Regions from separate parts of the Paenibacillus sp. FSL R10-2734 genome, predicted to be linked through region 2. Evidence: predicted binding sites of a transcription regulator. Region 2 holds the regulator's gene; the other holds the start of a gene.

Region 1 (12,230 bases), 1.4 Mb from region 2:
GCGGTTATCTTTTGGCGTTATGTATTCAATGTCGGCCCCTTCGCCGCCTTCATCACACATGGCCATTGGCCATTCATCGCGGTCGTACCCTTTTTTGGTGGGGATCCCTTTTAAGGATTCTTTGCGGTTCTCTTCAGCCTGCTCACGGTTAATGGTGCACGTAGCGGATTCCCCTTTGGCAATCGCGTCCTGAATATGCTTGGCCGTCTCAGGATAACGATCCGATGGGAAGATCAACTGAACAACTTCTGAATCGGATGTAGACGAGGGGGCTGCCGGGTCTCCGTTCTGTTCAAACCAGTAACCGCCTAAAGCAAGTAACACAACAATGATGAGACTGGTGATAAGTTTCTGTATTTTCAAATCTGCTCCTCCTTTTTGGAACTTAAAATAGTATATCTTATATCAGAATGCAGTGCGATTTAATATACTTAGGAAAAATAAGAGGAGGACGGAATTAGATATGGAGTATTTGATTACCATTGAGGATCAGACGCTTATAGCCTCTGCTGAAGATATTATTACTAAACGTTATGAATGGGAAAGACACCATGTAGGGGCGGCGCTCCGTACTAAGACTGGGGAGATTTTTACAGCGGTACATGTCGAAGCTAGTATGGGACGAATTACAGTCTGTGCAGAAGCGATGGTTATTGGAAAAGCGATATCTGAAGGCTACAAGGAATTTGAGTCGATTGTTGCGGTAAGGCATTCTGATCCGGACAGCGAGGAAAGAGAGATTAAAGTAGTCTCACCCTGCGGGATGTGCCGTGAGTTAATTGCTGATTACGGGAAGGACTGCAAGGTTATTGTATCCGAGGATGGCCGGTTAGCTAAATATGAAATTACTGAATTACTACCGCTGAGATATACGAGATAATTTGGCGATATAGTCAGGAGCCGCTAGGCTCCTTTTTTTGCTGAGTCGTGAGCGTGTTCAGAGGTTCCTTATACAATCCTAAATTAATTTACAAATTCTTGTCCGTTCGCTGAGTTCCTGTCCCAAGCATCTCCATACTATAACTTAAAAAGGTTAAAAGGATGTGAGAGGATGGAACAGCGCAACCTTCGAAATATGATTGATTCGGCATCGAGGTTTGTAAGCGATGTTCAGTGGCAAATAGCGTTCCGTAAATTGCAAATGGCTCCAACAGATCCGGATCTGGCGTCCTCTGCTCAGAAATTGTTGAATACCCTTTATTTTCTACAAGGAAAAGGGATGATTAGCGGACAACATGATTATTTGGAGAGCGCGGATGAGTTCAATGGGAAGCTGAGAAATACAAGCGGGCAATACGCTGCCCTTCACGGCTATGAGCTGGGAGCAATCAATAATCAGTCGGCGGCTCTAATAGACAATCAGCGGGATTGGGTCGTTAGCAGTGCTATTCGCTGGTATAAAGCCGGTGGGATCGTAACGCTTAGTTATCACGCTCATTTGCCAGGGACAGCGCCAGCTTGGGCTAACGTGTCCACGAGCATAAGCAACGCTGATTTTGACAAATATATAACTCCGGGTACCACCCAGTATAACGCACTGATCGCTGATCTGGATAAGATAGCCCTATCTTTGAAAAAGCTTAATGAAGCAGGCGTTCCTGTGCTCTGGCGGCCGTATCATGAAATGAATGGTGGATGGTTCTGGTGGGGGAAGAAGAGCAACTACTTGGGACTGTGGAACCTTATGTTTGAGCGCTTTACCAGCTATCATAAGCTGCATAATTTATTGTGGGTATGGAGTCCGAATGCCAAAAATCAGTGGTGTGATGACCCCGCGGACTACTACCCGAGCGGTGACAAAGTAGATGTGCTGGCGCTAGACATCTATGACGGAGATTTCAAGGGAAGTCACTATGATAGTCTATGGGATCTAGGCCGAGGAAAGCTAATTGCCATTGGAGAAAATGGAGAGCTTCCGTCCCCAGCGTTACTGAAATCACAGCCCAAATGGTCTTATCAAATGACTTGGGGCAAGCTTCTTTATGAGAAGAACACCGATGCGGTGATTAGAGCTTTTATGAACGACAGCTTTGTATACACACGGGAGGAGTATGCTACTGAGGCGGCGACTGTGTCTAAAGGAGATAGTGTGCTGCAGAGTGGTCTATGGGGGCAATATTACAATAACATGACTCTTAGCGGCGCACCTGCACTGACGCGAACCGATGCTAATATCCAATTTTCGTGGAAACAGGGCTCACCCGATCCAGCCATCCGCGCCGATGCTTTCTCTGTACGGTGGAGTGGCAAGCTGACTGCAGCTTATAGTGAGACCTATATCATCTATTCCTCCTCTGACGACGGGGTGCGAGTGTGGATTGATGGGGCGCTGATCATTGACAGTTGGGTGAATCAGAGCGGACAGGAGCGAAAGGGAAACGTGAATCTGATTGCCGGCAAGCTGCAAGAAATTAAGGTGGAGTATTATGAGAATAACGGCGATGCGCGGATTGTTTTGCAGTGGGAAAGTCCAAGCCAGCCAAAGGGAGTTATTCCAGCAGGGGCGTTCAATCTTCCGTAAGAATATCTGTATCGAGCGTCGAAGCGCAAGCAAAAAAGCCCCGGATTTTGGGGCTTTTTTAAATGTGGAAATCGTCTTAGATTTGTTCACGGTAGCTAATATTATTGGCTATCTTCTCGTCACGCACGGCTTTGCGCAGAACATCTTTGACTGTTGGGGCATCATGGATTTTTCGAAAAAGAAGCTGAGGCGCTGAGGCGTCATCAGAGAATACAGTTAATGAACCAATGCCGAGCATCCGGTCCATGATAGATTGTTCTACGGATAAATCGCGTACACGAAGTAATTCGATTTCTTCAACATTTTTACCGATAAGTCCGGTCTTTACCATAATGCGCTGGCTTGTAATGGTGTATGTAGTCGTGTTGAGGCGTATGATTCCTTTGAGACGGTCCGAGATGCTAGCAGGTTTGCCTTTCCAGAGTACGACTTCCTGAGTAGTTTTATGATTTGCTGATGAACGATGGGTGGTTACTGGAGCGGCGCCGTCAATGCTAGATCCACATTCTCCACAAAATTTAGCGCCCTGCTTATATTCTGATCCGCAGGCTGTGCAATAAGGCATAAATACTCTCCTTTCCCGATTACAATTGAAATAATTATAACATAATAGTCATTTTACATAAATTTCATTTGCGCTTTACACAAACCGACATTATTCTGTTAAGTGGAGGGATAAATAATGAAAAAAGTGTTACTAATAGGAACGCTAATGTTGACTGTCATCCTTAGCGCCTGCAGCAATAATAATTCAACTTCATCAGCACCTGCCTCAGAAGAAGAAGTGCAGGAGATCGTGCAGAACTTCTACAATGAAATGTCCAAACTTGAGGAATTAGGAAAATCATCTTTAGCGGAGTTCAACGAAGCCATCGCTGCTTATTCAGCAGGAGATCTTTCGGACAGGCAGCTGGAGAAGACGATTAACGAATTCCAGAAGACTTCAACAGACCTATCCGATCAGGCTGAGAAGGTGAAGATTTCATCTAGCTTGCCCGAAGACATTCGTAAGCTGCTTGATGAGTCTAAAATCGCTTTTCAAAGTGCTTATTCTTTAAAAGAACAAGCCTCTCAAGGTGCTGATTCCGCAGATGTTACTGCTGAGCAGTTCGAGGAATTGAATCAGAACGCTGACCTAGCGATGCTGTACGGCATTTCCAAGCTCAATGAGGCAAGGGAAGCTACTGGACTCATAGATGCTGATGGTCAGACCATCGCTGAGACAGGGAACGTTCAAGAATAGATCGGAATTTAGGCGCTGCACAGTTCAACTGTCAGCGTCTTTTTGCTGCGATTTTTAACCTAAGCAGAGGTAATACTGCCAATCCTATAAATAAGCCGGCTACGATACCTTTTGTAAGGTCTGAGAGTGTACTGCTTTGATATACAAGGGGGGATAAACACTTTTTCAAGTGGAAAGCTCCTCTCGATCAGATATACATTATTATACAACTTTTGGGATAAAGAGGAGTGTTGAAAAATGGTATCTTCTTCCTGATTATTGATTAATCAGCGAAGGTGTGGATATAATACAAACATGCGTTCGTATATAGAGGAATAGTATAGAAATTAGGGAGGGGTTACCATGGGCAAAAAGCTGGAGAAAAACGGACTGTGGGAAAGCAGTCGCATGATGCTGCCGGAGCACAAGATAAGAATTATTAGGGATGAACGGGAGACGCTGCGGCGCATCAAGCCCATTTTGGATGATCAGAAGCTGGAAGAGATCGAATGTACATTAGCCTTGTCGTTACGGAGTCATGTGCGCGTGACTGTTGTGCTGTTTGATCCCTTTGAGAATACGACATTAAGGGGTTTTGTGACTTCCATTCACACCCACTCGCGTGAGTTTAAGCTGCAGTGGGCGGAGGAATGGAAGTGGATCAATGTGGATGACATTGTTGAGGTTTACATCGTCTAGTGCTGAGAAGCGCTGCCTTCACTTTTTTCATAAGCAATTAGGGTCACGGTTGGGTTGCCAGTCAGATGTGCAATAGTAGCTTCGGCATTCCGAATAATTTCGAGTGCTTCATCCTGCTCGCTCAGTGCTGCAACTTTATAGCTATCGCTATGAATGTCCATATGATCTCCACCTTTCGTTAATATTTTGTCCTTTTTTTGTGGAAATGATCCAAGGTGGGGAAACTGTGAAGGGGACTTTCAGGTCAGATCTCGGAGGGGTTCCGGGGTCTTTTTTTATGTGCAGATGCAGGCGGGGGTATTAGTACAAGCAAATGGGGACACGAGATCATTGATTATACCAAGGGGTGATTCTATGCTGACTTTGGATCAAGTGAGGAGTAAATCGGCGGCGCGTCTTGTCGGGCTTCATCCTGTCTTGACCGCAGGGGCGAATGCTTTGATTCAGCAAAGCTATGCCAGAGGAGTGCCCATCGTTATTACCCAGGGGTTGCGGTCGATTACTGAACAAAATGCCTTGTATGCGCAGGGGAGAAGTAAGCCAGGACCTATAGTTACCAACGCCAAAGGGGGGACCAGCTATCATAATTATGGGCTAGCGTTTGACTTTGCGCTTTTGCTGCCGGACGGAAATAGTCTTTCCTGGGATATGAATCGTGATGGTGATAAGGATAAGACAGCGGACTGGCAAGAGGTTGCTCAGGTGGCAAAGCGGCTCGGATTAGAATGGGGAGGGGACTGGACTTCCTTTAAAGATTATTCCCATCTGCAGATGGCCTTTGGCTTAACCACAAAACAACTTCGGGCAGGCAAGCGCCCTACGACGGATCAGGTCAATGAAGCTTTAAAAAAGATTAACGGGGAGGATGACCAGGTGAATAAAGACGTTAAAGTAACGATAACCTTAAACGGCAGTAAACTTACTGAGGGCGTGCTTGATACCGGCATAACATATGTACCCGTGCGGATTCTGGCTGAGGCGCTTGGAGCAAAGGTTACGTATGATGCTGCGAGCAAGACTGTAAATGTAGTAAAAGAGTAAGGGAATTATGTATAGACAGTGCCATCCAAGGGGAAATTATCAGTGATAACTAACTATAAAGGGAGGCATAACGCTGTGAACAAGCTGATAACAAGCCTTGCATGCTGCACTGTACTATCAATGAGTGTAATGGGAGCTAGTTACGCATCTAGTCCAACTGGGTCAGCAGCTTTGGGTGGTATTCCAAACGCGAATACTGGCATGGATGGTACCGTGAATAACACTCGGATGATGAATACGGAAGGCAATCTAATGAACGGCACAACGGGAACGATGAATAAAAATGAGAGCATTATGAAAGATAAGATTCGCACGGGGGATAATTACAGGCCTAACACCTACAACACCAATAACTACAATCAAGGGAACAACCAAGGAAACTATACTCGGGATAACTACAACAGAAATACCGTATCTCCACTATCCAACACTACAACGGACGGCAGATATCGGGCAACCAGTACAACTACGAATACTGCGACAACGAGCAGAGGTTCTAACTGGGGCTGGCTCGGATTGTTTGGACTCTTGGGTCTTGTCGGAATGAGAAGCAGAAGTGACGAACGCAGATAATCGACATGCATATAACCCGTGTCGGCATACGCTGAAACGGGTTATTTTTAATGTGATAAATTATTTTTCGAAAAAGGATTGCGCGTTGTCGATATTCATGATATTATATTTCTTGTCGCGTTATACGTAAACAACGTATGAAGCTTCAACACATAATATGCCGGGGTGGCGGAACAGGCAGACGCACAGGACTTAAAATCCTGCGGTACGTGAGTACCGTACGGGTTCGACCCCCGTCCTCGGCATCAATAGTAACAGTGAAAGGCGCATTCAAGTGAATGCGCCTTTTCTCTGCACGTAAGTTAGAAAAGGATAATTTAATTAATGAATCGAATTAAGCATGTGATGAAATCTGTGGTTCATTGAAAAGGTATGTGCCGGGAAAATAATGGCTGTAGGGGAGCACTCGGGAGAGTGCTTTTTTTGTTTAAAGCTTAGGAGTACAAGTATGGTGTGTACAAAGATTTGAATTCATCAGATCCAATGCAAGAGCATATTTATAAGGGTTACCAGGGTAGATGAGGGCGATGCGGGTGGTGCAAACTGTGATGAGTAGTTTAGAAGATGTCTCATTGAATAAAAGGAGGTAGTTATGCAGGATTTTGCAATGTCGATGTTATGGCTTTGGATTTGCTATTTTATAGTGACTATTATTGGAGTTTTACATACCGTATTTAATATTTATGTGTTAAAAATGAGTCCAATGGACGAAAAAGGTATGGGGGAGGGATATGAAAAAACAAAGCCTTGGCATCCTCTTTATAATGTCATTCTGTTTTCTATATTTGGTTGGCTATATATGCGGGGATTATCTGTACCCAACCTTGAAGAAGCTCTTATTACGGGGGCAATATGGGCCGGAATTTGCATTATATTTGATGTTTTGGGCTGGGTGATCATTAAACACCCTTGGAGTCTTTCTTTCAAAGAATTCTATATTCATTATCAGCCATGGATTACACTTATATATTTGGCTATTTTTATTGGTCCTGTAATCGGATATTTTTTCATTTAATTAAATTAGAACTAATTAACGAATATAAGTGCCCAAACCGCTTGTTCCCCTAATACAAATTTCAGCTAAAGCTGGAATACTTGAATAAAAGGGATCGCTGAGATCTTCATTTTCAGGCTGGTCAGGATGATCATAGCCATAGATGTGCATTTGTTCATGAATAACAGTCTCTGCTAACATTTCAATGGTATCGTGATCCTGAAAATTTATCCAGATATCATGCCCTCCTAATCTAGCACAGCCTAAAACATTTTCTGTCCCACATGGACACTTATCATTTATATCATGATAAGTGAATTGAGTTTGACCATATACTCCTTTAACTGCTAAAAGTATTTCTGGGTGTGAATTACAGGAACTACTTTTTGATAATATAAGTTCATGAGCCTGCATTAATAGTTTCTGTTGATCAATTGATACCTTATAGCTTATGTTCGTATAATGATTGATTTCATAATTGTTAAAAATATCCGGTTCTGCTTGATCTGGAGAAAATAAATAAATAGTTATATCTCCTTCATTAATTAGCACAGGAATTCCACCGCTAAATCCTTTTTCACGTGCGTATGTATCTATAGCTTTATACCATACTAGGGGATTTTCGATGTCGGGACTATTTAAATTCCCAACTAAATCTCCAACTTTAAGCATTTGAACCGTACATTTAAATTGGATGTATTTATTATACATGGAAGGATCGAGGCCGAAAATTGGAATAGCTCCATATCCTTGTAAATTTTTTTGGCTGAAAATATCTATTACATTTCGAAATGCTAGTTGCGGTGACGAGAGGTCGGTATTTAAACCTTCGTGGGAAATTATTTCAGCACCATCAGTTTTGATTTTTAAAACTCTTGTTTTAATACCCTCCAAAGAGTCTTCAATTATGGGAATTGCAACTAAAAAATCTGATGACTTGTTTTTCTCAAAGTATTCATAAACCCCAATAAAAGCCTTTTGGTAATCATACATTTTTAAATTCCTCCGTCCATATATTTTCTGTTACAATTCCCCCTTCCTAGATAATTATTCAAGTATTTTCATATGTTTAGAATTGTTGTGAGACAAGAGTGTTAGTGTTTGACGAGCTATAGATAATAGAGTCCCTTAGTATAAACACACAGGAATTACTCGGTTAATTACGGGGGGTTGTCATGAAAGTACTCAACTTACTGGCAAGTTCCTCTTCCCCGGTTAAGACCTCGATCATGACGCCAGCACCTAAGCGAAATCCATACTTGAAAATAGTTGTTAACTCCATGCCATGAGTCTGAGCATATAAGTCTAATAACGCTTCCAACTCGTCGAACTCTTCCTCGGATAGTCGCTCCTTCCAAATTTTTATGCTTTCAGATGTTTTTTGGCTTAACTTAAGGTATTGCGGGTCATTAGATGTGACATGTTCATTTGGATGCAAGCTACCATGATCTTTTGAAAAATAAATGAAGTTATGCCAGGGTACTTACGCCAGAACATCGCTAATGATAAAAGTGTTTATTCCGTGGAATGTCTCAAGGAGAGGAAGTTGATTTTATTTTTGCTCTATGTTATGCTCTCGTTACTGACAACCACATATCAATGGACATTCGTTTATTGGATTGTTACTGTGTAAACAGGCAAAACCTAAACTGATGGTAAAATGACAGACTCCTGTGGAGTTTGCTTTACCTTGAGTTTAGGTTTTTTTTGTTATCTGACCTATATTCAACAACTATATCATTCTCAATTTATGAAAGAGAGGAAGGAAATATATGACAACAGCAAAAAAAGGTTTCCCCGAAAACTTCTTATGGGGAGGAGCGACAGCTGCAAATCAGCTTGAGGGAGGATACAATCTTGGTGGTAAAGGCCTTTCAACAGCAGACATGATTGCTCATGTGCCAAAGGAGCTTCGTAAAGGTGGACATGCGATGGAGATCACCTCAGAGCGCATTGAAGAGATTTTGTCTGGGGCAATTGAAAAGCTCTTTCCTAAGCGATTCGGCGTTGACTTCTACCATCGTTTTAAAGAAGATATCGCGCTGTTTGCAGAAATGGGCTTCAAAGTATTCCGGATGTCCATCCACTGGGCTCGTATCTTCCCGAATGGCTATGATGAGACACCGAATGAAGAAGGTTTGAAATTCTACGATGAAGTATTCGATGAGCTTCGTAAATACGGAATTGAGCCGTTAGTGACGCTGTCACACTATGAAACGCCACTTGCTCTTACTCAAAAATATAATGGTTGGGCAAGCCGCGAAGTGATTGGGCATTATGTGAAGTATGCGGAAACGGTGTTCAATCGTTATAAAGATAAAGTTAAGTACTGGCTGACGTTTAACGAAATTAATGTCATGCTGTTTAGCCCATACACCGGTGGCGGTATTCTGATCGATAAGGTAGAGAACAAACTTCAAACGGTATATCAGGCGCTGCATCATCAATTTGTGGCCAGTGCGATTGTGACAAAACTTGCCCATGAGATTATCCCAGGCTCCCAGGTGGGTTGTATGCTGGCTCGTATGGAAACGTATCCTAACAGCTGCAATCCAGAGGATGTTCGCTTGGCGCAATTCGAGAATCAGATTAACCTGTACTTTACGGATATACATGCGCGTGGTGAATATCCAAATTACATGGCTCGTTACTTTGAAGAGAACAACATCGTTCTGCAAAAAGAAGTAGGCGATGATGAGATTTTGCTGAATAACACGGTTGATTTTATTTCTTTCAGCTATTACATGACCGTAACCAAGTCAGCTTCCGCAGATCTGGAGACAACAGCAGGAAACCTTACTGGAGGGGTTAAAAATCCTTATCTTGAGGCATCTGACTGGGGCTGGGAGATTGACCCGATCGGTCTGCGTGTAACGTTGAACAACTTCTGGGATCGTTACAATAAACCGCTATTCATCGTTGAAAATGGTCTGGGCGCATACGATAAGGTGGAAGAAGATGGATCTATCCATGACTCCTACCGGATTGACTATTTGAGTAAACATATCGAACAGATGAAGGAAGCGATTAAAGATGGTGTGGATTTGATCGGATTCACCAGTTGGGGTCCAATCGATCTTGTCAGTATGTCTACATCAGAAATGTCAAAACGCTACGGCTTCATATATGTGGATCTGGACGATGAAGGGAACGGAACCCTGGCTCGCTCCAAAAAGGATTCCTTCGAATGGTTCAAGCAGGTCATTGCTTCTAATGGAGAAGTATTGTAAGTCCGTGAAACGCAAATGATAACTACATCGTGAGAGGATGAACAACAATGAATAAACCATTTCCACAGGATTTCTTATGGGGTGGCGCTGTAGCTGCCAACCAGCTTGAAGGTGCATACAATGCGGATGGGAAGGGACTATCCGTACAAGATGTTTTGCCACATGGGATTACAAGTCCTAGAACGGACGGGCCTACACCAGATAACCTGAAGCTCGTAGGGATTGATTTTTACAATCGTTACAAGGAAGACGTTAAGCTGTTTGCTGAAATGGGCTTTAAAGTATTCCGTACGTCCATCGCTTGGTCTCGCATTTTCCCTAAGGGGGATGAACTGGAACCGAACGAAAAGGGTTTACAGTTCTATGATGATCTTTTTGATGAATGCCATAAGTACGGGATAGAACCACTGGTAACCATCTCTCATTATGAGACTCCACTGCATTTGTCCAAGACCTATAACGGCTGGGTGAATCGTAAAATGATCGGTTTCTACGAACAGTATGTGAGAACATTGTTCAATCGTTATAAAGGGAAAGTAAAGTACTGGCTTACGTTTAACGAGATTAACTCTATTTTAGAAGAGCCTTTTATGAGCGGTGGGATCTTTACGCCAAAAAATGAGCTTTCAAAGCAGGATCTTTACCAAGCCATTCACCATGAATTGGTTGCAAGTGCACTTGCTGTGAAGCTTGGCCACGAAATTATGCCAGAAGCGAAAATTGGCTGTATGGTGCTTAGTATGCCAACGTACCCGCTCACACCAAATCCCGACGATATAGTAAAAGCGATGCATGCTGAACAGCGCAATGATTTGTTCGCTGATATTCATGCCCGCGGATACTATCCGAAATATATGGATCGCTACTTCAAAGCGAACAATATCAACATTCACTTTGCAGATGGCGATGCTGAAATATTGAAGCATACAGTAGACTTTATCTCGTTTAGTTACTATGTAAGTATTTGTGAGACGGCAGATCCAAACAAAGGCAGCAAAGGAAAAGGAAACTTATTTGCCGGTGTAGAAAATCCTTATCTTAAAGCAAGCGAATGGGGCTGGCAGATCGATCCTCAAGGACTTCGTGTGACGCTTAACAAGTACTATGATCGTTATCAAAAACCACTCTTTATCGTTGAAAATGGTCTGGGTGCATTGGATGAGCTCGTTACAGACGAGAATGGGAATAAAACCGTCATCGATGATTACCGGATACAATATCTGAATGATCATTTGGTTGAGATAGGGAAAGCTATCGAAGATGGTGTTGAAGTGATGGGTTTTACAGCCTGGGGCTGCATTGATCTTGTTAGTGCATCGACGGCGGAGATGAAAAAACGTTACGGATTTATTTACGTAGACCGCAATAATGATGGAACAGGAAGTCTTGAGCGTTATAAGAAAAAATCATTTGAATGGTACAAAGAGGTTATCGCAACAAACGGAACAAGTCTCACAGAGTCGAATTCCTGAAAAATAGTGTAATCCAGCAATCGGTAAAGCGCTTTCACTAAATCGTTGTCATACGGATACCTGTGTGGTATAATTGACCCATAGCTAATTAGTACTGGATTGTTACTGTTAAATCAGGCAAAACCAGAAGCGGGGTTTAATCCTGCTTTGGTTTTGCCTTTCTATTTTATATGCCATGCTAAGGTGATGTGATGACATGAAAATTGAGAAGGTGCTGAACAATAATGTAGTTACCGTGATTGATCCAGGAGGAGACGAACGGGTCGTCATGGGACGAGGAATAGCTTTCAAGAAACATTCGGGCGATTTAATTGATGATAGCTTGATTGAAAAAGTGTTTTCGCTTGAAAGTAAGGAAGTGTCGCAAAAGCTGAAGATGCTCCTATCGGATATCCCGGTTGAATATGTAGAATGCTCGGATGAAATCATACGCTATGCAGAAACCATGCTAAGTGAGAAGCTTCATGAAAGCATATAC
Region 2 (12,230 bases):
AAGCAACGGAGGGAATGGTTATTAAAATTTATGTAGTGGTTGATTTAATGGGGGAGTATTGGCGTTAGCGGGTGAATACAATAGAATTTTAGAAACACGGCAAAGTGTTGAACTGTACATTAAAGGGATCAATTAGTTTATCCGGCATCAGCCATAGATGTTTGATCGCAATTTATTGGAAGTGGGCAATATTTCAGGAGGGATTGGAGAAAGTATGAAGAAAAAAGACTGGATTTTAGTAATTTTAGTAGTCTCTCTTTTTGGGAATGTTGCATTATTTATAGATCATAAACGTGTCAGCAGAAATGAAGAATTGAAATATGAATTATTGAATGCTTACATTCAACGAGATCTAGCTCAACTTGAAGCAACAATACAGTATCAACAAGATAATAATTGGAAAAATGAAACTCTTGTTACATAGAAACTAGATTATGCCATCGATTCAATTATCTGACACAGTGGAATGGAAAGAGATAAGGATAAGGAAGATATCCTTATGAAAATGTACGATTACATCCATTTAGGTCAAAGGCTGCGTTCTAACGGATGTAAGACTGGCGTAGGATATGATACAAGCTGGGATTCTTTTGCGTCAAAAGTAAACGAGTTCGTTGGAGAGTCTTAGAAGTCAATATATGCATCGCTTTTTCTATAGGAGGGATGTTTTATTGTGGAATTACAATAAAATCTAAAAGCATTGTTTCTTCTATCGTACGGCATATAATTCTCAATACAGTTATGGTTTTAAATGGATTCATTTTAAAATAGAAACCGGGAAAAAGTCCCGAATTCTGGGATCTTTTTATATAAAAACAATAATAAATTTTAACAGAGCCTTCTAGCAATAAAGTGATCTTAGAATGTGTTAAGCTCATTGAGCTCCCATGAAAATAGAATCAGCTCAAAACCTGAAAAAGAGCATAATAAAGAAGACCCATAATAACACTTATAAAAAAAGGCTGAGCCTTATGTTTTCTTTATTAAAGTTAGATAGAGCGAAAATAACAAACTTCCTTCCTCAACCAATAAAGAATAGGCTGGTGTAAAAACCAGAGGAGGATTAATCTCCCATGAGTGCTTCCCAAAAGGGAAGGGGCTCTAAGGACCATAGTTGATCGACCTTCCTCTCCCAGCCATTGTAGCAGTATGGATAGATTCGTCGATCCGTTTTCATCATCTGTGGTGCGGCGATTGCGCTGCATGTATGGCTAACGGAGAACGATAGCTTTATAAAGACTCCTAACCGATACGATTTTAAAAATGTGCCTCATCAGTGATTATACTGACGAGGCATTTTAATTAGATAATTTCTATATCAAATTCAGCCCATCCTAGTGGCAGTGATTCGAAGTCGACTTCTTCGAGGGCTTCTGGTTCAATAATTACTAGTAGAGGTTCATGTATGTCAATCAATGTACCTGTACGTTCGCTGATTCCAATAAAAGTACCAATCGCAACAACGGTTCCGCGCCTTTCACCAAATCTGCTATTGTGATTCTCACAGATACATACGGACTGCCCCGGCATTAATTCTTCCCATCTCATAATTTTTGGGTTACTCCCAGTTCGTTAATAGTTCTCCGGAACATTCCAAAGTATGCAACCCAATCTTTTGAGTAATGGAACTGTCATTGTATCGTAAGCATCAGTCGCGTCTCCGGGAACCTATTTTCGTTTGCCGCGCGGGCGCCTTTTTTCTTGGTTCCTTTTTTCTTGTCCTTTAGCAATAGATAAGCTGTGAAACATTGTATTGTTGCTGTTAGGAGTTGTACCCAATTCTTCATCCATTCTCTCCTTTCGGGAAGGATTACTTTCACTTCCTGTATTTTTTTATTATTATAGATACATGAAGTAGTAGGAAGGTGAATATAATGCCGTTTTCGTACAAGCCCTTATGGGTGCTATTAGCGAATAATGAAATGAAGAAGCAGGATTTAAGGGAGGCACTTGGTCTTGGTCCGTCCACTATAGCGAAGATGGGTAAGGGAGAGAATATCTCTTTAGAAGTGCTGGACAAACTTTGTAGCCATTTCGGAGTACAACCAAATGATATTATTGAGCATGTAGAAGAGTCGTCACAGGGATAACCTTGACGGCTCTTTTGTTGACGGAAGATTTTTGTGTTATCTGTAATCAACCCTACGATAGTATGTAGAATACTTAAGCCCTGCTAACCATGATGGTAGCAGGACTTAAGTTTTATATCTCGAATTCTCCCCATATAACTGTTTCGGAAATTAATTTCTTCATTAATTTAAGGTATTTGCACCCTTTACTACCTTTAACTTAGCGCTGAATCTAAACCGCACACAAGTTCACGAGTGGGAAAGAGCACAATACATGACTCTTTACTAGAACTGTTAAACCCTTGACACCTTTGGTGTTGAGGGTTTTTTTTGTGGGCAAGTCGGTATTTTGAGCATTCCATTAATGATGTGCCCACAAAATGCCCACAAATAGTTGAAGGTAAAAGATGAAGCGTTACATATGAGATTCGAATTCTGCGGATTAAATCTGTCAGGTTGATATGATACGTGGGAGTTATAAGGAGTGGAAATAGAGTTCTGGAATGGTAACATTGTGGTTTTGATACTGATATTCTAAAGAAGCCGACGTATGCAGCCGCTATCGGACTCAGTAGACTTTATTCGCAGCTTTCTCTTCTTTTTGGCATGTTATCGGACCCCAAAGCCGTTATTGGCCTAAAAAACACCCGAAATGAGCCTCTATCGAAGGAATAACGTCACTGGTGGAGTTAGAATTAAAAGTGGACACCAGTTAACAGACTGACCGATAATGAGTCCACGGAGGTGTGTTCACATGGGAGAACATCGACAACGGTATAACGAAGAATTCAAGAAACAGACGGTGCAATTCATTCAAGATCAAACGAAGACGGTAGGTGACTTGGCCGAAGAGCTCAACATCCCTAAAAGTACTCTTCATCAATGGATGAGCCAATACCGAGAACTGAAGAATGAACCGGTAGCCAGCAGGGATCGAGTACGAGAACTTGAGGCGCAGTTGAAAGAAATGAGTCGCCAACTTCAAGAAAAAGATAATAAGATCGCTGATGTGGAAGAAGAATTAGCGATCGTAAAAAAAGCAGTGCACATCTTCAGCAAACCAAGGAACTAAGATTCCAGTTTATTGAAAAGCATCGCTCCGAGTTCCACTTGGAGAAGATGTGCATGTCTCTACAGGTGTCAAGGAGCGGATACTACAAGTGGCGGTTAGAAAAAACCAATACACAAAAGCTTCGTAGGACTGCCATAATGAAGCGAATTCAGTATCATTTTGCGGATCATCATAAGCGGTATGGGAGTCCGAAGATCACCGTCCTGTTACATCAAGAAGGCTACACCATTACCGAGCGTACTGTAAGCGTGTATATGCGACAAATGAAGCTTCGTTCCGTTGTGTGTAAAACGTATCGCGTGCAAACTACCGACTCCAATCATGACCACCCGATCGCTCCGAACACTTTAAACCAACAATTTAAGATCCTTAAACCCAACAAAGTATGGGTCACGGATATTACCTATATTCCTTGCCGAGGTGGACGCTTGTATCTAGCCAGTGTAATGGATCTTTGTACGCGTGAAATTGTAGGGTGGCGTCTGGAGAACCATATGGAAACTAGCCTGGTTTTGGGTGCCTTGCAAGATGCTTACGCAGCCAAACGACCCAAAAAGGGCCTATTGCATCACTCCGACCGAGGTTCTCAATATACTTCTCATGAATACGCTAAGCAATTGAAGGAATACGGCATGGAATCCAGCATGAGCCGCAGAGGCAACTGTTACGATAACGCCTGTATCGAGTCATGGCACAGCATTTTGAAGAAGGAACTTATCTATTGCAATCCACGCTTCAAAACCAAGGAGCAAGCCTACCAGGCGCTTTTTCAATACATTGAGTTTTACTATAACCGCAAGCGAATGCATGGTGCGCTGGGGTATCTTTCCCCCGTTCGTTTTGCTGAGCAATTTACTGGAAAATCTGTTTCGTGACTGTCCACTTTCTTGACAGAGGTCCATGGAGTCCGAAACTCTACGCAAAAGTCGTTTATTTGGCAAATAACATCATCTGGGACCGATACTCTTAAAGGATGGTGATAACTCGGTAGATCGGGGTTCCGAACTGACTTAACTGTATGAAAACACTAGAATGATTATGCAGCAAGAGGAGGTAGTTTCATACTATGACTAAGCTTTTTTAAGCCAAATCTAACTCGAAAAATGGGACTGTCACAACTGCCCAAGGAACTAAAGAGTCCACAAAAGCAATTCAATACCAATCACCACAAAAAATAGCATCTGGGCTGATGCCTATGATTAGAAAAAAATCCATTATATAGGGAATGATGCTAAAATATCTTATATAGTCAACTAATCCTTTCCGGAAAGGGAGCAATTATATGAATACTTTCATATATATAGGACTGGCTTTTTTCGTAATTTCTGGTATATGTGTTGGAGGATTTACGACGAGTCCGCAACAAAGAGGAATTTTTATTCAGAATCCAAAGATGACCGTAAAATTAAAAACAAAGTCGCGAATTGGTCTGCTTTAGGAGACATTATTTCGTTAGCAGTAGCAGGCATAATATATTTATTGTGACCCTCATTTACATAAAGTACCAAAAAGATTATATTGAATGCATTACTTATCGGATGAGGGGTGTTGAATTTGGCGAAGATTTTTAATGAGAACACAGTTACCTTTAAACAAAAGCAGTCCCCCATACCTGAGTTTGCTTGGCATACAAGTGAGAGATTAGCTGAAATGGTTAATTCAAAACATCTAGTCTTCGACATAAGATCTTTAGATCCAGATAAATATTCCTTTCCTTATCATTTTCATAGAAACGCTGAAGAGATATTTGTGATTTTAACTGGAAAAGCGATGTTAAGGACGCCCGGGGGTTTTACAGAGGTTACTGAAGGTGATGTGATATTTTTTGAAATGGGACCGGAAGGTGCTCATCAGCTTTATAATCATACGGAAGTGCCTTGCAAGTATCTTGATCTCCGAACGAATCAGGGCATAGATGTTTGCGAATATCCAGACTCAGGAAAAATCAACATTTTACCCTATCAAGAAATATATCAAGCGGATGAACAGGCGGATTATTATGTAGGAGAAGAACAGATTCGGGAGAAATGGAACGGAATGGAGGATCGTACTTGATACAAGATCGATGGTTCACAGTTATAAATATTGATCCGACAACTTATGCGATAAGTGAATATGGGCATTGGGAAAGGGTGCATTCTTTTTTACTATTAGGGAAAGAAAAAGCTGTGTTAATTGATACGGGATTAGGTATTGATAATATAAAAAGAATAACGGATGAGTTAACGGATTTACCTATCGCTGTCATCACTACGCATGTGCATGCTGATCATATTGGCAGTCATGGACAGTTTGAAACGATCTATGTTCATAAAGAGGATGAGGATTGGTTAATTAACGGAATACAAGGCTTGTCCCTTACCCAGATAAGAAGAGATATGAGCAGAGATATTACCCTTCCTATTCCTGAAACCTTTGATCCTTATACTTATACACCTTTTCAGGGCGAACCTACGGCTCTTTTGGAAGAGGGGGATGTACTCGACATAGGAGAACGTGAATTAGAAATTTACCATACACCGGGTCATTCGCCAGGCCATATCAGCATTTTTGATCATGCTAACGGATATCTGTTTACAGGGGATTTATTGTATGACGTTACACCTATCTATGCTTTTTACCCTTCGACTAGTCCGGTTGATTTAGTGGCTTCATTAGAAAAGATTACGGAAATTCCAAATGTGACTCGAATATTCGGCTCCCATAATACGTTAGGTCTGGATCCAGCTATTTTGCAAGAGGTTAAGAAGGCAGTTCGTGAATTGCGTGAACAGAATCTTGTCGCTCATGGTACAGGTATTCATCAGTTTAACGGGTTTAGTGTGCAGTTTTAAAAATTATATCGGGTATTGGGTAATTAAACGAGGTGGATGATCATCCCGAAAGTAATTCTGATTTATTCGGATACAATCGACCTGAAAAAAGCATGCAATTGTTGGACTTGGGAGTAAGCTTCTTTGTACTGAGTGTCGGATTGTTGTATAGGTAACGAACCTGGCAAAAAGGAAATAGAATACACAGGCGTTTCATTACTGTTCATATATATTTTAAGTGTAAGTTCCTGAATAACACTAGTCTCATCGTCAGCGCTCTTAAGCACATTAATATCCGCACTTGAAGCAGTTGATTTGCTGTTTTGTTGTCTCTTGGATACTTTGGAAAGGGTTAGAGCGTTTACAACAATCTCTGATCCCATAACATTATCGAAGGAGTATAACTTTGCTACAGCTTTTTTGCTTATCTTGGGATTGCTGGTGCCTATAGCTATTTTCTTATAAGATTCGTTAAGAGCGATCATGTGAGTTTGATTAGGGGGGATGAATGTTTTGGTGAATATGATGTTAAAAGATGAGGTTGCGCTTAATAGCTTAGACAGTGCTGAAGAAGTAGATAGCTTTTTCAATTCTAGAATACCGGCACTTAGAATTAAGACTACTCCTATAATAGCAAATATGTAGATCAAGATAATCAGCATGTAATCACGCCTCCTAGTTATCTCCTCAAAGCAAGATGTATTACTTAATGAAAGATATGCATGAATTATCTCTACTAGTATCTGTTAAAAGCGTAAATCGTGGAAATATAGGAATGACTACATTGTAAGCAAAAAGAAGCACCCAGAAATCTGCCTATTTTGCAAATTGAGCGCAAAAATTTGGGCAGTTGCCTGAGTGCTTTGTGGAATACTTATAAAGTAACTATGTAAAAACTATAAGAAATTGAAAGCCGTGATCTGATCGGTATATACAATTAGCTGTTTGTATTCGATTGGAGATTCGTAATTAGCATAGGGTCTTACAATAACCTCGTTAAGAACTATAAAGTTATAAACGAAATTTTTATCGGGATGTTCTGATCCTAGATAGGATTTGTATTCGTCGACAATGACATCATCCATCAAAGATTTTAAGTCAAATACATCCTCTTTGTTGGAGTCAGCAGGGGAGACAATACCTTGAATGCTGCCAAATGAGGTGAGCAGATTTACCTTTTTTCCACTAGCTTGATCGTTATTTAACAATAAACCGGAGAGTTTACCCAGTGCATCGACTTTAAAATCGATGAGGGTTCTAATTTTTGAGTTGTTCAAAACTAAACACTTCCTTTCAATTTGAAATCCTGTTAACAATATTCGACATATAACCACATAATTCCTAGTGCGCTATATAAAATACTCAAAAACAAAAGCCTCCCATTCATGAAATATCGAGTGGGGGGCTTTTGTTTATGGATAGATTTAATTTCTTATCGTCACTCGTGTTCCAATGGGGACAATCGCTGCGAGTGCTAATACATCCTCATTGTACATACGAATACAACCGTGTGAGACTTCGTGACCTATGGATGAGGGATCGTTAGTTCCATGTATCCCATAGTGAGGCTTTGAAAGTCCCATCCAAAATGCACCAAATGGACCACCAGGATTGGGCTGCTTGTTAATAATTGTGAACTCGCCCAGTGGGGATTGAGTTACCATTTTACCGATTCCGACAGGGAAGCCCCTGACCACAACGTTGTTATCAAGAAGATAAAGCATTCGCTGCGATAAATCTACAATAATTCGATAATTTGGCATGCGCAACACTCCTTTCTAATTAGGATATGAGCAAAACACCTAAACGGTTATTTATAGAAAATGGCCATTTTAGCGAATGGGAACAAATGTTCTATAATCGATTATTTGAGTTAAATAGCAGAAAAAATGGCTGTTCCGCGTTTGCGGAACAGCCATTTGTAAAATATAAGAAAGAATTTAAGGTATACATTATCCTTATATTTCTCGCAGAAATGATTACCTTCCCTAAAAAGGACGGTAATCTGTTTCCGCTTGGTAGGAGTGCGTGGTTAGTGGATATCTCGGAACAGTCCGATAACTCTGCCGAGAATGGTTACGCGATTAAGGCGAAGAGGCTCATATGCCGGATTCTCCGGCTGAAGACGTATATGATCACGTTCTTTATAAAAGGTCTTAACGGTTGCTTCATCTTCTTCAGTCATAGCTACAACGATATCTCCGTTATCAGCCGTTTGTTGTTGACGAACAATTACATAGTCACCATTCATAATCCCTGCTTCTACCATACTGTCACCTTGAACCGATAACATAAATACTTTGTTATCTCCAACATAGTGAGTTGGAAGTGGGAAATAGTCTTCAATATTCTCAGTAGCAGTGATAGGCACCCCGGCGGTAACCTTGCCTACGACAGGAATGCGAGCGACGGTTTGTGCGAAATGATGGACATTCTCGGAATCCTCTTGGCCTAGCAATTCTATCGCACGAGGCTTCGTTGGATCTCGACGAATAAGTCCCTTCTTCTCAAGCCGATCCAAATGACCGTGAACTGTGGAGCTGGAAGCTAGACCAACAGCTTCTCCAATCTCCCGGACGGAAGGAGGATAACCCTTGCTGCGGACTTCGCTACGTATAAATTCCAGGATCGCCAGCTGGCGACTAGAAATCTTTGACATTGGAATCAACCCCATATAGTAATGTTTGGGAAAATTATAACATAGAACTACCGTTCGCACAAACATAAGTTCTAACTATTATAAATATTAATATGAAAGAGTTAATAAATGGTAGCCTCTTATTGTTTATTTAAGCTTCATATAAATGATCAATTAGGTCTTTTTAAGATTGATATGGCTTTTTGCTATTTTCGAAAAAAAGAGAACAATTGTTCTAAAATAGTATTGAACAAAACACATGTTCGTGTTATTATGAATTTGAAAGTAAGAACAAGTGTTTGGAGGATGATATTCATGTTAAAATACAGTACATACCGTAGCATCTACGATAAAGCCCCAGTGGTTGAATCTTTAGGACATAATCCTATTACCCGTAATTCAGCTCAGATTAAAGAGATTACAGATCGCTTGCTTGAAGGATTGATGCGTTTGTTCCGGAGAGATTTTGTTATTAAACTGACATTGATCATTGTGCTCGTACTATCAGGGCTTACAGTAGTAGGTAATGTATTTGCAGGATCAACTTCTTTAATGAAGGATGAGAAGCGCGTAGTGGTTGAACGTGGAGATACACTTTGGAGTATAGCTCTTGAGAATAAACCTTCTGATATGAAGACGGCTGTATATATAGAAGGAATTAAAAAATCTAATGGGATTAAGGGTAGTCAAATTAATGCTGGAGATGTTCTAACGTTACCTATTTATTAATTTTCTAAGAACATAATAGAAAGACATTAAGAGCTTGCAGGGAGTAAACCTTGACAAGCTCTTTTTCTCATGGCAGAGTTAGAATTAATTTATAAGGGGAGGGAAAGTTTTTTGAATATTGATGAGTTGGTCGCGCGTATTAACGAATTGGCACGCAAACAGAAGAGCGTAGGCCTTAATCAAGAGGAATTGGCGGAACGTGCCAAGCTCCGTGAAATTTATTTGGGGAATATCCGCAATAATTTTCGAGCACAATTGAATACGATTGAATTGGTTGATAATGATGAGCATGAAGAAGGTAACAAGGGACTTAAGCATTAACACCCTGTTCCTTTTCATAGATATTACTGGATGACTAGGGGGAACGCATATGGCCCGTTCTTGGGAAAGAATGGTTCAACGCAACACACAGCAAATCAACAAGCAAAGAAAGAAACAGGGGAAGGAAACGATTTATGCGTCTAAATCTAAATCTCCTGGCAAGAACACCGAAACCTTTAAAGGTCGTAACATTGCACTTCCAATAGTGTTAGTAGTGCTTGGTTCATTGTTCTGGGTGATTGGTTCAGTAGATCAGGCCCAAGGCAGTGGTATGCTTATGAACTGGCTAGGAGTTGTTTTGTACTACTTACTAGCGGCACTTCTGTTCTTCCGACGTCCGTACTTGAAGGTGGAGAATGCTAGACTATCTACTATTAAATTCAATCGCGAACGCTATTTGTCAGCTTCTGATATTGAGAAAATCATCCTTTCGCGTGGAGCAGTTGTCATTAAGCATAAAGGCAAACGCACGAAATGGATTTTTACCAGACTTATGAATCGTTATGATACAGCTGCGATGGGGACTCGTCTGGAAGCATTCGCAAAAGCTCACCAAATTGAAGTAGTTCACGATTAGAAATTAACCAGCCATAGGAGAGGGAGACCTGTAATGCCAATTTCTGCCGTACTATTTGACCTTGATGATACACTGCTCTGGGATGATCGGAGCGTCAATGAAGCATTTCGTTCTACATGTGAAGCCGCCGGGGAAACGATTGATCCACAAGAACTAGAAGTCGCGGTGCGTAAAGAAGCCATAGGATTATATGAATCATACGAAACGAACCCATTTACAAAAATGATCGGGATTAATCCTTTTGAAGCACTTTGGGGAAACTTTACTGCAGGTGAACAACCGGAATTCCGTCAATTGGAGCAACTTGCACCGGGATACCGTAAAGAGTCGTGGCGTCGTGGTCTTGCAGCTCTTGGTGTAGAGGATGAAGTTCTTGCTGAGACATTAGCTAACAAGTTTGCAGCAGAGCGTAGAAAACGGGCTTACATCTATGAAGAAACGATTCAGGTGCTTGAAGAGCTGAAGGGTAAAGTGAAGCTATTGCTTTTGACTAACGGATGCCCTGCATTGCAACAAGAGAAGCTGGATGGTGTACCTGAAATCGTTCCTTTCTTTGATCACATCGTGATTTCCGGAAGCTTCGGCAAAGGAAAACCGGATAAGGATATTTTTCTACATGCCTTAGAGCTTCTTGACATTGCACCTGAGCAAGGGGTTATGGTCGGTGATAAGCTTACAACGGATATTCGTGGTGGGTTGGCAACAGGGTTGACTACGGTCTGGATTAATAGAAAAGGTAAACAGCCAGATCCTGAAATTCAGCCGGATTATGAAATCAAGCATCTTGGGGAGCTTCTTTCAATAGTCCAATCTTTATAAAGCGGAACAGAGGATTTCGTTCCATTTAAGTCATATGAAGGCAGTAAGTTCCTGGGTTACTAGGAGACTTGCTGTCTTTCTTTATTTCTTAATATCATTAAATTTTTCTATTAGTTTAACTAGTAAATGATAAGAGTCACAAGAGTGAAGCTGAATTGATGTGAAATACTGAAAAACCAATAATAATGTGTATAATAGATGAAGAATGTATAACATGAATTGGTAGATTCTTTGTATTCAAATCGATTGGGAGGACTCTAAATGAAGATTTCGAGAACAATAGTCCCTTTATTATTAGGTGCAACACTTTTAATCCTGGGGGGATGCTCATCAGACCAAACCAAACATTCTGGAGTACATAACATGAATATGAACATGGACATGGATATGTCTATGGAGCCTATTAAGGTCGAGTTACATTGGAGTCCTGAAGAGGTTGTTGTAAATCAGAAGGTGACCTTTGAGGCTGTGGTGACGCAAGACAACTCGGCAGTGGATGATGCGAAAGAGGTTTTGTTCGAAATTGTGAAGAAAGATGATGATGGACATAAAATGGAGCTTAAAGGGAAGCTAGTCGGTGATGGAATCTATCAAGCTGAAGGAACTCTTGAGACAGAAGGACAATATATTGTTACATCTCATGTAACTGCAAGAACTCAGCATTCTATGCCTAATAAAGAACTCATTGTAAAACCATGATTTATGTATAGCAATTGTATTCTATGATTACATATAATGCAGAGTGGAAAGGAAGGCTTTCCGAAATTCCATTATTCTGCTAAACTTACTCTAATGTTTTACTGGGGGGACTATACGTTGGCTAAATATACACTTGAGGAAAGCTTACAACAAAGAATATTAATTCTAGATGGTGCAATGGGCACAATGATCCAACAAGTGCCTCTAACAGGTGAGGATTTTGGTGGCGAAGAATTGGACGGCTGTAATGAAATGCTAGTCTTAACTCGTCCAGAAGTGATTCAGACGATTCATGAGCAGTATCTTGAAGCAGGTGCTGATCTCATAGAAACGAATACATTTGGTGCAACGTCTGTTGTACTTGCTGAATATGATATCCCGCAGCGGGCTCGTGAAATTAATCTAGTTGCAGCAAAGCTAGCACGCAATGCTGTTGATAAATATGATACGCCTGACCGTCCTCGATATGTTGTAGGTGCGATGGGTCCTACAA

Evidence for each region. The regulator LexA, encoded in region 2, represses DNA repair genes until DNA is damaged. The targets are predictions, from matches to a motif close to CGAACATATGTTCG.
Region 1: NSS67_RS10610 (YolD-like family protein) is a predicted target of LexA. The motif match lies at 4,054-4,067, and genes of this name have one in related genera.

Annotation. Positions count from the first base shown of each region.
Region 1 covers NZ_CP150170.1:2,396,630-2,408,859, forward strand. Annotated here, with positions in the region: gene NSS67_RS10585 (NucA/NucB deoxyribonuclease domain-containing protein) at 1-357, opposite strand, end outside; gene NSS67_RS10590 (cytidine deaminase) at 464-880, shown strand; gene NSS67_RS10595 (glycosyl hydrolase) at 1,052-2,521, shown strand; gene NSS67_RS10600 (PH domain-containing protein) at 2,598-3,086, opposite strand; gene NSS67_RS10605 (hypothetical protein) at 3,204-3,764, shown strand; gene NSS67_RS10610 (YolD-like family protein) at 4,107-4,442, shown strand; gene NSS67_RS10615 (hypothetical protein) at 4,439-4,603, opposite strand; gene NSS67_RS10620 (M15 family metallopeptidase) at 4,797-5,483, shown strand; gene NSS67_RS10625 (hypothetical protein) at 5,559-6,056, shown strand; tRNA gene NSS67_RS10630 (tRNA-Leu) at 6,216-6,301, shown strand; gene NSS67_RS10635 (hypothetical protein) at 6,649-7,071, shown strand; gene NSS67_RS10640 (hypothetical protein) at 7,087-8,043, opposite strand; gene NSS67_RS10645 (DUF6809 family protein) at 8,207-8,488, opposite strand; gene ascB (6-phospho-beta-glucosidase) at 8,823-10,280, shown strand; gene NSS67_RS10655 (glycoside hydrolase family 1 protein) at 10,328-11,752, shown strand; gene NSS67_RS10660 (PRD domain-containing protein) at 11,949-12,230, shown strand, end outside.
Region 2 covers NZ_CP150170.1:3,820,489-3,832,718, forward strand. Annotated here, with positions in the region: gene NSS67_RS16650 (hypothetical protein) at 158-424, shown strand; gene NSS67_RS16655 (hypothetical protein) at 467-628, shown strand; gene NSS67_RS16660 (hypothetical protein) at 1,303-1,548, opposite strand; gene NSS67_RS16665 (hypothetical protein) at 1,632-1,787, opposite strand; gene NSS67_RS16670 (helix-turn-helix transcriptional regulator) at 1,875-2,090, shown strand; gene NSS67_RS16675 (transposase) at 2,824-3,141, shown strand; gene NSS67_RS16680 (IS3 family transposase) at 3,153-4,016, shown strand; gene NSS67_RS16685 (cupin domain-containing protein) at 4,696-5,196, shown strand; gene NSS67_RS16690 (MBL fold metallo-hydrolase) at 5,169-5,975, shown strand; gene NSS67_RS16695 (hypothetical protein) at 6,038-6,616, opposite strand; gene NSS67_RS16700 (hypothetical protein) at 6,851-7,231, opposite strand; gene NSS67_RS16705 (L,D-transpeptidase) at 7,379-7,717, opposite strand; gene lexA (transcriptional repressor LexA) at 7,987-8,613, opposite strand; gene NSS67_RS16715 (LysM peptidoglycan-binding domain-containing protein) at 8,908-9,321, shown strand; gene NSS67_RS16720 (DUF896 domain-containing protein) at 9,433-9,642, shown strand; gene NSS67_RS16725 (hypothetical protein) at 9,692-10,219, shown strand; gene NSS67_RS16730 (HAD family hydrolase) at 10,253-11,038, shown strand; gene NSS67_RS16735 (FixH family protein) at 11,402-11,737, shown strand; gene metH (methionine synthase) at 11,855-12,230, shown strand, end outside.